Regions from separate parts of the Hymenobacter koreensis genome, predicted to be linked through region 1. Evidence: riboswitches for the same ligand, from Rfam matches in the RefSeq annotation. Region 1 holds a riboswitch; each other region holds the start of a gene.

Evidence for each region. Region 1 has a riboswitch for S-adenosylmethionine ahead of ABD903_RS07030 (hypothetical protein). Riboswitches for the same ligand answer to the same signal wherever they lie in the genome.
Region 2: linked by a shared signal. The riboswitch ahead of metH (methionine synthase) and the one ahead of ABD903_RS07030 (hypothetical protein) in region 1 are both predicted to bind S-adenosylmethionine.
Region 3: linked by a shared signal. The riboswitch ahead of ABD903_RS17260 (amino acid permease) and the one ahead of ABD903_RS07030 (hypothetical protein) in region 1 are both predicted to bind S-adenosylmethionine.

The regions. Positions count from the first base shown of each region.
Region 1 is NZ_BAABHA010000002.1:965,736-970,355, forward strand. Features, by position in the region: gene era (GTPase Era) at 1-740, opposite strand, end outside; gene hemH (ferrochelatase) at 1,131-2,177, shown strand; SAM riboswitch class I at 2,335-2,429, shown strand; gene ABD903_RS07030 (hypothetical protein) at 2,858-3,193, shown strand; gene ABD903_RS07035 (sulfite exporter TauE/SafE family protein) at 3,329-4,258, shown strand; gene ABD903_RS07040 (PRC-barrel domain-containing protein) at 4,349-4,620, opposite strand, start outside.
Region 2 is NZ_BAABHA010000015.1:247,667-252,286, reverse strand. Features, by position in the region: gene ABD903_RS19820 (prohibitin family protein) at 1-492, opposite strand, end outside; gene ABD903_RS19815 (hypothetical protein) at 467-739, opposite strand; SAM riboswitch class I at 1,022-1,130, shown strand; gene metH (methionine synthase) at 1,200-4,620, shown strand, end outside.
Region 3 is NZ_BAABHA010000010.1:751,660-756,279, forward strand. Features, by position in the region: gene ABD903_RS17250 (DUF7033 domain-containing protein) at 1-155, shown strand, start outside; gene ABD903_RS17255 (oligosaccharide flippase family protein) at 229-1,713, shown strand; gene ABD903_RS17260 (amino acid permease) at 1,802-3,283, opposite strand; SAM riboswitch class I at 3,640-3,732, opposite strand; gene ABD903_RS17265 (hypothetical protein) at 3,929-4,620, opposite strand, start outside.

The DNA of each region.
Region 1 (4,620 bases):
CCGATGATGATGCCCTTCTGTGACGCCCGCTCGCAGTAAATGATGGCGCGCATCCGGATGATGTTCTCGTCTTCCTTGAACTCTTCAATCACGACTTCGGTGCTGTAGGGCACTTCTTTCTTATAAAGCTTGAAGATTTTCTCCCGGATCATTTCCGAGGCGAAGAAGCGCTCCGGCTTGTCGGTCAGCTCGTCTTTGGGGTAATACGCTTCGTGCTCGGGCAGGCGGTCGATGATGTGATTAAAGACCTGCTCGGTGTTGAAGGCATTTAAGGCGGAAATCGGAATGATTTCGGCGGCATTGGGCATGTGCTCATGCCAGTAAGCCATTTTGGCTTCTACCTCTTCCTGCGTGGCTTGGTCGATTTTGTTAACCAGCAACAGCACCGGCACCTCGGAACGGCGCAGGCGTTCTACCACCGGCTCTTCGTCGTACTTCTCGAAGATATCGGTGACGAACAGGATAACGTCGGCGTCTTCCAGCGAGGAGTACACAAAAGACATCATGGCCGATTGCAACTCGTATTTGGGCTGAATGATACCGGGCGTGTCGGAGTATACCAACTGAAAATCGGGGCCGTTCAGAATGCCCAGAATGCGGTGGCGCGTGGTTTGGGCTTTGCTGGTGATGATGCTCAGCCGCTCGCCCACGAGCACGTTCATCAGGGTCGACTTGCCCACGTTGGGTTTGCCGATGATGCTCACGAAGCCGGCGCGGTGCGGTTTGGGGTCGGTAGTCACAGGAGGTAATGCGTTAAGGGGCACAAAGGTACGGCTTTATGCCCGGCCGGGCTGCATAGGCTGAATAATAGGCGCTTACGGCAGCCCACAGCCTTCAGCAACGCGCGGGCTGCTAGCAGCTAACGGCTGGCTCTGAGCCGGTGTTTAGGGAACAGAGTCATCATTCCTGCCGCCTCTTTAGGTAATAATGTGGTGGGTTTCCTTCATCATCACGCCACTGGACAGAACAGGAGCCGTAACTATAGCTCCCAGTCCCCTGTGAAACCCTGATGGAAATCAGCTCCGGGGGCAGGACTTTTGCCATGAACGCAAACCTTGTGGGCGCTACCTTTGTCTGGCAATTGCACACTGCGCGGGAATTGATTTCCGCGGTGTTCCTTGCCTCTTACTATGCCTTCCACTCCCGCTTCTACCAAAGGCCGCATCGGCGTGCTGCTCGTGAACCTCGGCACGCCCGATTCACCCAAAACCGCCGACGTACGCCGTTACCTCAACGAGTTTCTGACCGATGGCCGCGTGGTGGACATGCCCGCTGCCATTCGTTACCCGCTGTTTCGGGGCGTAGTGGTACCGCTGCGGGCGCCCAAATCGGCTAAGGTGTACCAGCAGCTCTGGACGGAGCGTGGCTCGCCCCTGCTCTTTCACGGCCTCGACCTGAAAAAGATGGTGCAGGAGCAGCTTGGTAACGACTACCTCGTGGCCTTTGGCATGCGTTACCAGAACCCCAGCATCGAAAGTGCCCTGCAGGAGCTGCGCGACGCGGCCGTGGACCGCATCATTGTGTTGCCGCTGTTTCCGCAGTACGCGGCGGCCAGCACGGGCTCGGTGCAGGAGAAAGTGATGGAAATTGTGAGCAAGTGGTGGGTGGTACCCAGCATCAGCTTCATCAGCAGCTTTGCCGACGACCCCGGCTACATCAACACGTTTGCCACGCTGGGCAAGGCCGAAATGGCCAAGCGCAACTACGACCACGTGGTATTCAGCTACCACGGCATACCCGAGCGCCACGTGCTGAAGGGCAGCCAGAACGGTTACTGCAAGCTGGCGAACTGCTGCAACCACTACAACAAGAACAACCGCTACTGCTACCGCGCTCAGTGCTACGAAACCTCGCGGTTGCTAGCCAAGGCCATGGACCTCGCGCCCGAGCAGTACACCGTAACGTTCCAGAGCCGCTTGCAAAGCCGCCTGCGCGACCCATGGCTGCAGCCCTACACCGACGAGGTGCTGAAGGAATTCCCTGGCAAAGGCATCCAGAACGTGCTGGCCTTCAGCCCCGCTTTCGTGGCCGATTGCCTGGAAACCACCATTGAGGTGGGCGAAGAGTTCAAGGAAATGTTTGAGGAAGCAGGCGGCGGCCACTGGCAGCTGGTAGCCAGCTGTAACACGCACCCGCTGTGGGTGGAAGCCGTGGTCGACATGATTCACCGCAACTAAGTACCAGCACCCTTTTTGAGTTGATTTTACCACCGGCCAGTTGCCTGCTACTCAGCGGCGACTGGCCGGTTTTTCGTGGCCCGATGGAAAAGTATTTGGGGTTTTGAAATCGTCGCCCTTACATTTGGGCACCAATTCTTTCTTTCCCAAAGGATTGTTTTTATACAGAGGCGTGGAGAGACTGGCTCCGTGAAGCGCCGGCAACCATCGGGTGTATTACCCGAACGGTGCCAAGTCCAGACCATATAAAAACAAGAGCCGTGGCTTCCACCCTCACCCTTCGCGCAACGTTATCTGGTCCGGCTACTTGGCCGCTGAAGCCCATGGGCTCGACCTGCCGGAGTACCTATGCGGTACTCCCCGTGTGCTCGTGTTGTTGTTGAGGGCCGCCTTTCCCCATATTTCCTGCTGACTCGTGACCGGCTGGCTGCTGTTTGCAGCTCCGGCACGCCTGAAATGCCGCGTTCCTGCTAAGGCCGCGCCGTTTCCCTCAGCCCCCTGTTTTCTGGTTTCACCCTTGGCGTTTCCTCGTGCGGGCGGCGCCTACCCCTGCTGCATAGGCGTTTCGCTCTTAACGCGAAGGTGGCGCAGTTGCGCGAGCAACTGGTTCAGGCCGAAGCGCTAGGCCGTTGCGCCATTTTGCTTCGGTATCCGCCGGCTAGGCCATTTTCTACTTACTCATGCCTGTTTTCCCTTTCTCGGCCGCGGCTGGCAACACGCCTCAGCGGTCATTCCTGATTTACCCTGCTAGCCGCCGAAAGGTCCCCCGGCGCTTTACTCATCGGCGGTATAGCAGTTCCCTCAATCCAGCCCTGCGGCAGCGTCTGCTGGCTTACATACCTGATGTATTCGGCTGGCTGCAGGCCGGGGCGCACACCTACCTCTGCCCCAATACGAGCTACTTAACCGCAGCCGTGCACCAAGCCCTGGTGCGCGTGGTGCAGCAGGAAACCGACCTGTCCCACGAAAGGGCCTCGGCCTACGTGCTGGCACTTCGCCAGCAGAGCGGCTACTAGCCGGCTGATCTTTTCCACTCCGGCTGAGCAGTCTGACCCACCTCACTGCGCTACCTCATTCTCCTACCACAACCGCAAATGCCCGAAGCTCGACTAAACCCAGAGTCTGCTGAAGACCAGCCTGCCCTTGCGGTTGTGACCGATTCGTCCGCAGCACCGAATCCCGTGTCGCGGTCGGTCATCCGGCACATTGCGACTGCCGAAACCAGGTGGCGCCGCATTGTAACGGCTTCGCTGTTAGCGTTTGGGGCCCTGCTTGCGTTTGATATTGTGTCGCTGTATTATACCTGGCCGCAGATATGGAACGCCGTCAGCAACGCCAACATGTTCTACATTTTTGTGGCCGTCGGCTTTGGGGCGCAGCTGGTCGATGGACTGCTGGGCATGGGCTACGGGGTGGTTACAGCCATTAGCCTCATGTCACTGGGCATGAGCCCGGTGGCTGTTAGCGCCAGCATTCATACCGCCGAAATGTTTGCCAGCGGTGCCTCGGGCTACTCGCACTACAAGCTGGGGAACGTGAACCGCCGACTGGTAAAAGCGCTGGTGCTGCCGGGAGTATTGGGGGCAGTGAGCGGCGCTCTGCTCCTTTCGTACACCGGCGAGCGGTATGCAACTTGGGTTAAGCCTGTTTTGGCCACTTACCTGCTTTACCTGGGCTTCCGCTTGCTGGCCCGGGCGCTTAGTCGCATAGAACGAAAGCGAAAAGCCACCCGTCTGGGTTGGCTGGCCGCATTCGGTGGCTTCCTCGACTCGTTTGGCGGTGGCGGCTGGGGGCCCTTGGTCACCAGTACGCTCATTGCCCGGGGGCGCACGCCGCAATACGTTATCGGCTCGGTTAGCCTTACTGAGTTTTTCGTGACGTTTGCCAGTGCCCTCACATTTTTCGCTACCCTTGGTATTTCACACTGGCAAATCGTGCTCGGGCTAATTGTGGGCGGCCTATTGGCAGCCCCGCTGGCGGCTCGTTTGGCCGGCCGAATTTCCACGCGCATCATGTTCTTGGGCGTGGGCCTCATGGTAATAGTATGGAGCGTATGGGCACTGCGCAAGCTGTTCTTCTAGCTTAATTCATCGGCTGGGCCTAGACACACCAAAGGCCGATGAGCTACTATAAAAGTCGTTCATCGGCCTCTGGCCTGAGAAAATAGTGCGCTACCCCAGTGGCGGGGCGCTGCCATCCGGCAAGCGGCGCATGGATGCCTGTTCGGCAGTACGACGTGCGCGGTAAAAATGGCTTTCGTCGTACGGCGGGCCTTCGTAAAAGGGCGTGTTGTCGTTGGCAACGGGCACCGGCAGGCGCAGGGCCCTGAGCATGGATTCCTCCAGGTCGCGGCTGATGTGAATATCCTGGTACGGCGGATAGTTCATCACCGAGTTAATGTCGAGGGCAGGCACGAATACGTTATCGTCGTCGTGGTCGATAG
Region 2 (4,620 bases), on a different contig from region 1:
CTGGGATTCGTAGGAGCCGCGGTTGCTGATGAGGCTGTCGGCGGTGTAGCGGTTGGTGGCCACGCGATAGGCCTCGTACACGGCCGTTTTCAGGAAGCCGTTTTCCAGGTCGGGCAGCGGGCGTCGGTACTGGCGGAAGATGTCGTCCACTTTGTCTTGCTGGATGAAATAGTTGAGGCTGGGCGCCACGCCAAAGCTGGAGCCGTCCTTGCTCTGCACCTCAAACTCCTCGTACTCCTTGTGCTGGGTGTACACCGGAAACTCGTACACGGCCGTGCTGATGGGTGAGTAGAACACCCAGCCCGTGGTATAGGTAATATCGTCCACGCCCCGGCCGGTGCCGGTCAGGTTCACTTTAATGCCCACGTTGCCGGCATCAATACGCTCTACTTTAATCAGGCTGCAGCTGCCAATGAGCACCAGCAGCAACAAGCCAGCGAAAATTATCGGCTTCAGCCAACGGCGGTTAGTGGCGAGGGGTAGGGCGCTCATGCGAATCGAGTTTAGGGGGAGTAGAAGAAGGCGGCTGGAACCGGCGAATGAGGGCACGTCCGGCCTGGTACAACGACAAGGCTACGCCCGTAGCCACGGCTAGCAAGCCCAGCACGCCGTAGGTCAGCCATTGGTCGGAGGGCTGGTTAAGCCAGTCGAGGAAGGTGGGCAGCGCGTAAGGCAGCGCCACGCCGTAAAAAAGCAGCCATACCACCAGCCAGCGGTACGAAGCACGGAATGCAGACATGGCCAAGCGTGTGGGCAAAGGAATAAGCGCCACAATATCCGTACTGCCGAGCATTCCCGCGGGATTTTTTCGCTTACGGCACCTACCGGCGGCCCGCGTTACTCCAAGCTATGTGTACAGTAAACCCGAAGAACGCAATGTTTCGGCTGTGCGGACGCCGGATGGACAGAACGAACCAGGAAGTATCAGACCCGCTTTATTGGTTGTTTTGCCTGCACCCTGCATACGCATTCCCCAAGCGTGAACCTTGGTTGCTAACCCATCCGTATGTAACTTCGCTACTGCTTATCCAGAAAGACCGAGGGACTGGGCCCTGCGACGTCTTAGCAACCAGCCATTGTGGCGGAGGTGCTAACTCCCATTTCACCCCCAAGGTGGAAGAAGATGAGCAAAGGAACCCGTTTGCGCGGTTTTCTCTTTCTGGATGGGCTTGTTGAAGCTGTTATTCCGAAGGAAAACCATGAAGACGCACTGTACCGACTCCCCCCTCCACGACATCCTCCAGCAGCGCGTACTCGTGCTCGACGGCGCCATGGGCACCATGATTCAGCGGCATACGCTGAGCGAAGAGGATTTCCGGGGGGCGCGCTTTGCTGACCATCCCAAGCCCCTGCGCGGCAACAACGACCTGCTGAGCATTACCCGGCCCGACATCATCCGGGACATTCACGCGCAGTATTTCGCCGCCGGGGCCGACATGGTGGAAACCAACACTTTCAGCGGCACCACCATTGCCCAGGCCGATTACGGCCTGGAGCACATTGCCTACGAGCTTAACTACGAGTCGGCGCGCATTGCCAAAGAAGTAGCCGACGAGTTTACCGCCCAAAACCCCGCCAAGCCGCGCTTCGTGGCCGGCGCCATCGGGCCCACCAACCGCACCGCCTCCCTCTCGCCCGACGTAAACCGCCCCGGTTTCCGCGCCGTGACATTTGATGAGCTGGCCGCGGCCTATCACGAGCAGGTGCGCGGCCTCGTGGACGGCGGGTCCGATGCCCTACTCATCGAAACCATTTTCGACACGCTGAACGCTAAAGCGGCCCTGTACGCCGTGCAGAAGTTCTTCGACGAAGGCGGCCGTGTGGTGCCCATCATGATTTCGGGCACCATTACTGATGCCTCGGGCCGCACGCTGTCGGGCCAAACGGTGGAAGCCTTTTGGAACTCCATTCGCCACTTGCCGCTGCTGAGCGTGGGACTGAACTGCGCCCTCGGCGCCGACCAGCTCAAGGTGTACGTGAAGGAGCTGAGCCGCATTGCCGACGTGCACATTTCCGCTTACCCAAATGCCGGCCTGCCCAACGCTTTTGGCGGCTACGACGAGTCGGCGCAGGAATTCGCGGCCGTGGTGGAGGACTACCTCAAAGATGGCATTGTAACCGTGGTGGGCGGCTGTTGCGGCACCACGCCTCAGCACATCGGCGAGTTGGCCAAGCTGGCCGGCCGGTATCAGCCCCGCCCCTTACGCGAGGTACTGCAAGCCACCCGTCTGAGCGGTTTGGAACCCTTCAGCATTACCCCCGAAAGCCTGTTCGTGAATGTGGGTGAGCGGTGCAACGTCACCGGCTCGCGCGCCTTTGCCCGCCTGATTCGCACCGGCGCCTACGAGGAGGCCCTGGCTGTGGCCCGCGACCAGGTGGAGGGTGGCGCGCAGGTGATTGACGTAAACATGGACGAAGGCATGCTCGACTCGGAGCAGGCCATGACCACGTTCCTGAACCTGATTGCCTCGGAGCCCGACATTTCGCGGGTGCCCGTCATGATCGACTCTTCGAAGTGGAGCGTACTGGAAGCCGGCCTGAAGTGCGTGCAGGGCAAGAGCATCGTCAACTCCATTTCGCTGAAAGAAGGTGAGGAAGTGTTCCGGCAGCGCGCCCGCACCGTGCGCCAGTACGGCGCGGCCATGGTGGTCATGGCTTTCGACGAAAACGGCCAAGCCGATACGTTCGAGAAGCGCATCGAAATCTGTAAGCGCAGCTACGACATTCTGGTGAACGAAGTCGGTTTCCCGGCCGAGGACATCATTTTCGACCCCAACATCCTGACGGTGGCCACCGGCATGGACGAGCACCGCAACTACGCGCTCGACTTCATTGAGGCCGTGCGCTGGATCAAGGCCAACCTGCCCGGCGCCCTCACCAGCGGCGGCGTGAGCAACATCAGCTTCTCGTTCCGCGGCAACGACGTGGTGCGTGAGGCCATGCACTCGGCCTTCCTCTACCACGCCATTCGCGCCGGTCTGGACATGGGCATTGTGAACCCCAGCCAGCTGGCCGTGTACGACGAAGTGCCCAAGGACCTGTTGGAGCTGGTGGAAGACGTGCTGCTGAACCGCCGCCCCGACGCCACCGAGCGCCTAGTGGACTTCGCCGAAACCGTGAAGCAGAAAGGCAAAACCGAAGTGGTGGCCGATGCCTGGCGCAGTCTGCCCGCACAAGAGCGCCTGCAGCACGCGCTGGTAAAAGGCATTGCCGACTTCATCGACCAGGACACCGAGGAAGTGCGCCAGCAGCTGCCGCGGCCGCTCGACGTGATTGAGGGTCCGCTGATGGCCGGCATGAACGTGGTGGGCGACCTGTTTGGCGCCGGTAAAATGTTCCTGCCGCAGGTGGTGAAATCGGCCCGCGTGATGAAGAAGGCCGTGGCGTATCTGGAGCCCTTCCTGCTGGCCGACAAGCGCGGGCAGGAACGCCAGACCGCCGGTAAAATCCTGCTGGCCACCGTGAAAGGCGACGTGCACGACATAGGCAAGAACATCGTGGGAGTAGTACTGGCCTGCAACAACTTCGACATCGTGGACCTGGGCGTGATGGTGCCGCTGGAGAAAATTCTCGACGAAGCCGTGGCGCACAACGTGGACATCATCGGCCTGAGCGGCCTGATTACGCCTTCGCTCGACGAAATGGTGTACGTGGCGGCCGAAATGGAAAAGCGCGGCCTAAAAACGCCGCTGCTCATCGGCGGGGCCACCACTTCGCGCCTGCACGCGGCGGTGAAAGTGGCCCCGGCCTACTCCGGCCCGCTGGTACACGTAAACGACGCCTCCCGCTCGGTAGGCGTGGCCGCCGGCTTGCTGGGTTCGGCCAGTGAAACCTACGCCCGCGCCGTGCGCGACGAGTACGAAACCCTGCGCCACGACTATGCCAGCCGTCAGCGCGAGAAAAACTATTTGCCCATTGAGGCCGCCCGTGCCAACGGTTTCCGCGCCGATTGGGACGCCACGCCCATTACCAAGCCCAGTTTCCTCGGCACCAAAGTGCTGGAAGACTACGACCTGGCCGAGCTGGCTACTTACATCGACTGGACGCCATTCTTCCACACCTGGGAACTGAAAGGCCGCTACCCGCGCATTCTGGACGACGAAAACCTGGGCGAAGCCGCCACTAAGCTCTTCGCCGATGCGCAGGCCATGCTCCGGCGCATTATCGACGAGAAGCTGCTCACGGCCCGCGCCGTGCTGGGCTTCTGGCCGGCCAACACCGTCGATTACGACACGATTCAGGTGTACGCCGACGACTCGCGCCAGCAGGTGGCCACCGAGTTTTTCACCCTGCGCCAGCAGGGCGAGAAGGGCACGGGCATTCCGAATATTGCCTTCTCCGATTTCGTGGCGCCGCGCGAAACCGGCCGCGAGGACTACATCGGCGGTTTTGCTGTAACGGCTGGTATTGGCATCGAAAAGCTGCTGGAGCAGTTCGAAAAAGACCACGACGATTACTCCAGCATCATGGTAAAAGCCCTGGCCGACCGCCTCGCCGAGGCTTTTGCCGAGCGCCTGCACCAGCGCGTGCGCGAGGAGTTCTGGGGCTACGCCTCGGGCGAAAACCTGTCGAACGAGGACCTCATTCAGGAGAAATACCGCGGCGTGCGCCCGGCCCCCG
Region 3 (4,620 bases), on a different contig from region 1:
GCGTGTGCACTCTGCTTTGGCACAACGACCACTTCGATCCGGCCAACACCGTTACCGGGCCGCGCCAGTTCGCTGCGCTGATGGAGTACCTTCGCAGCCGTAATGTCGCGTTCATGACCGGCCAGCAAATTGTGAATGACCAAAAACCGAGCTGAGAAAAGGGGCGCACCGCAACCGTCGCAGCTGTAATCATTTGCCTGTTTCCGTATCTGCCTTTCATTTCCTCACTTGGGCATCCTCCAGCGGCAAGGGCTGCGCAACACTGTAATATCGTACGTTGGCCTGGGCCTGGGCTTCGTGAACACGGCTTTCGTGCTGCCGCGCCTGCTGGCCCCCGACGAAATTGGCCTGACGCGCACTTTGGTTCAAATTGCCACCATTTACGCGCAGGTGGCGGCGCTGGGCTTCGGCAGTGTGGGCATTCGGTTTTTCCCCTACTTCCGCAACCGCGAAACGGGGCACCACGGCTTCCTACCCTTGCTGCTGGGCTTGCCCATGTTGGGCTTTGGCGTAGTCACGGCTTTGTACTTGCTAGGGCGGCCGCTGGTGTTGCGGCAGTACGAGCACGAGTCGGCGCTGTTCAATCCGTATTACTTCTGGGTGGTGCTGCTGGCGTTTTTCACGCTGCTCTACAGCCTGCTCGAATCGTACTTACGGGCCTTGTACCACTCCTCGTTCACGGCTTTCGTGCAGGATATCGGGCAGCGCGTGCTTACCATTATCCTGGCCGTGCTCTACGGCAAAGGGTTGCTGAGTTTCCACGAATTCGTGCTGGCCTTTATTAGCCTCTACGCATTCAATGTGCTGGTAACGGTGCTTTACCTGCTGTACATAGGTGAATTGCACCTCCGCCCTAACGCCGCCGTGCTGCGCGTACAGCCGCTGAAAACCCTAGTGGGCTATGGCGGCTTTGCGTTGCTCTCCAACATGTCGGGCCTCATCATCACTTCCATCGACACGCTGATGGTAGGCGCGCAGATCAACTTCGCGGCTACGGGGGTGTACACCACGGCCGCCTACATCAGCACGGCGCTGGTTATTCCGTTTCGGGCGCTGAACAAGATTGCCTTTCCGCTGCTGGCCGATTATTGGAAACAGCAAGACTTGACCCGCATGGCCGATTTTTACCGACGGGCCACGCGCCTGGGCACGGTGCTTGGGTGTTACCTGGCCCTAGGAATCGGCTTAAATCTCGATTTCATCTACGGCCTTATTGGCAAGCCCGAATACGCGGCGGGCGCGGTTTCCGTGCTGCTGTTGATGGCCGGTCGGCTTATAGATGGCATTACGGGCGTGAACGGACTCATTGTAGTTACCTCGCCCCGTTACCGCTTCGACCTGATCTTCAATCTTTCCCTGGCTGTAATCACGGTAGTGCTGAACCTGGTGCTAATTCCGCCAATGGGCATAACCGGCGCAGCCCTGGCCACGCTACTGGCCATGACGGCTATTAACATCGCGCGCACGTGGTTTGTGTGGTACGCGTACCGCATGCAACCCTTTAGCATGCGCATCCTGCTGGTGCTGGGTATTGCGGCGGCGGCAGGCCTCGCGGCATGGCTGGTGCCCACGCTACCCTCGGCATTTCTGACCATGGTGCTGCGCTCAGCGGTTCTCACGGGCACCTACGGGGGGCTGCTGCTCCTGACCAATGCCGAGCCCGAGGTGATTCAGCTGTGGCAAAAAACCCGTAGCCGTTTCTGGCTGAAATAGTTGCTCCAAGCGTATTGCAGGCCGCAGCGGCGGCAGGAACACTTAATGATGCGCTCCTGCCGCCGCTGCGGTTATCTTTTGAAGGCTTTTAGGCTATTCGGTTCCCTTCGGGCTCCACGGTATCATCAACCTGTAAACCCAGCCGCAGCTTGCTGTGCTTTTTGCCATAGGCGTAGTAAATCACCAAGCCGAGGGCCAGCCACACGAACAAGCGCAACCATGTGTCCCAAGGTAAGCTGAGCATCATAATCAAGCAGGTAATGATGCCGAGAATGGGCACCAGCGGCACCCACGGCGTACGGAAGGCTCGCGGCGCGTTTGGCTCGCGTTTGCGCATTATCAGTACGGCAAGGCACACCATTACAAAGGCCAGCAGCGTACCGATGCTGCACATTTCGCCCACTACATTAATGGGAACCAAGCCCGCAAACAGGCTGATGAAAGCGCCCAGCAGCAGGTTGGACTTGTGCGGGGTTTGGAAACGCGGATGCACCTGCGAAAACACGCGCGGCAGCAATCCGTCGCGCGACATGGAGAAGAATACCCGCGACTGGCCCAACAAATCGACCAGAATAACCGAGGTGTAGCCGATGAGAATGGCCAGAATTACGGCCGAGCTCAGCCAGGCATAGGGCGTTTTTTCGATGGCAATGGCTACCGGCGCCGCGCTGTTCTTGAACTCCGAGAAGTTGGCCAGGCCCGTCATAACGTGCCCAAACAGCACGAACAGTACCGTACACACCAGCAAGGAGCCAATAATGCCGATGGGCATGTTGCGCTGTGGGTTCTTGGCTTCCTGGGCCATGGTGGCCACAATATCAAAGCCGATGAACACGAAGAAGACCACGCCGGCGCCGCGCAGAATCCCGCTCCAGCCAAATTCGCCGAATTTGCCGGTGTTGGCCGGTATGTACGGCTGGTAGTTGGCCGGATCGATGTAGCGCCAGCCCAGGGCGATGAACACGAGCACCACCGATACCTTCAGGGCCACCACAATGGCGTTAAACCACGCCGAGCCCTGTGTGCCCCGCACGATGATGGCCGTAATAGCTAACACCACCAGAATGGCCGGCAAATTCACCACACCATGCACCGTGGAGCCGTCGGCCAGCGTGCTGGTTTCGAACGGCGACATCACCAGTTGCGGCGGAATGTGCAGGTCGTACTTGGCCAGAAACCGCACCAAGTACTGCGACCAGCTGATGGCCACGGTGGCTGCCCCCACGGAGTATTCCAGCACCAAATCCCACCCAATAATCCAGGCAAATAGCTCGCCCAGCGTGGCATACGAGTACGTATAGGCCGAGCCGGCTACCGGTACCATAGAGGCAAACTCGGCGTAGCACAAAGCCGAGAAAGCGCAGCCTACGGCCGCCACAATAAACGACAGGGTAATGGCCGGGCCCGTGTGGTTCGCGGCCGCAATACCGGTAAGCGAAAACAGACCCGCCCCAATAATTACCCCTACCCCAATGGCAATGAGGTTAAACGGCCCCAAACTGCGTTTGAGCGTATGCGAGCCAGTCTCTGCGGCTTCCAGCCGCAGCAGTTCCAACGATTTTTTAAGCATGATTAAGAAAGCTGCAATCGGCCGAGAGCTACCGGAAACCGGTGCCTTGCGCATTGCGTGACGCCCACGCTTGGTGACGCCTACTTAGGGCTACCAAACGAGAAGCAAAAAAGAAGACAGAAGGAAGGTGTAAATGGCGCAATGCCATCTACCCGCAGGAGAGTAAGGTCCTGCTATGCATCAGCGCCCAATTGGGCACAAGTGTGATGACCGTTACCGGAAAGCGTACTTCAACAACAACAGCAACGGCCCTCTACGTGCAGGCCCATGGCCTGCGGGTTGGTAGATGGGTAGTACGCCGCCCCACGGCGGATAAACGAAGCAAAAAGGCTGACCAGAGCGCCCACAGCAACTTGTTTTTATATGATCAGGACTTGGCACCGTTCCGGATGTTCCGGGGGGTTGCCGGCGTTTCGTCGAGCCTGTCTCTCCGCGCCTCTGTATAAAAACAATCCTTCAGCAGTAAAGAATTGATGCCGCAAAGGTAGGAGCCGCCTCGCCGCATCTGCAAATCGTTCCCGATTTATGTCTGCCTCACGGCCGGTATAAAAACAGCCTCCGCGCGCCTGCTTTAACGGTGCAGGCGCGCGGAGGCTGTTTTGGACTGACTGAAAAGGGCCGTTGAATAACCAGCCAATCAGCGGGTTAGTAGTTGTACGACACACCCGCCGACACGCCCGTGGACTGGCCCAGGTTGCGGCCGCCCACGTACTGGCTGGCGCCTAGCACCACCCCGAAACCTTTGGCCACCGGCTTAAAAACACTCACGCCCACGCGGGTGTAGTTCACGCGGGTAGCGGTGAAGTCGCCGGTGAAGCCCGGCTGCAGAATGTCGGTGCCTTCGTCGCTCGACTGCTGGAACGAGGCCCAGCCTTCGGCGTACAGGTTGAGGCCGGCGTAACCCACTTTGGCATCGGCAATAAAGGCGTTGGGCACCTGCCGGGTGCGGTAACTGTAGCCGGCCTGGCCGGTCAGGAACACGCCTGAGGGTGTTTTCAGGTGCACTACGCCCAAGGTATTGAGCTTGGTGGCGCGGTTACCAATGGCAATGATATACTCCAAGCCCACGTTCGACTGATAATTGCTGGCCGGGGTGCTTACCCCCACTACCCCCAACAAATCGAGCACGCTGCTTCCTACTTCGGTTGAAAAGGTTTTGAACTTGAGCAGGCCCGTAATATCCTGCAGGCCGCTGCGCGAGTTGGTAAAGCCTTCGTTGTTGCCTTTGCCTTCCGACTTAATATAGGGCAAGCTTACAATGGCTTCCACCTTGTTGCTGATGCCGTAGGTGGTGTACACGCTCACCGAAGACACCTGGATTTCCTGAAAAACGGGTA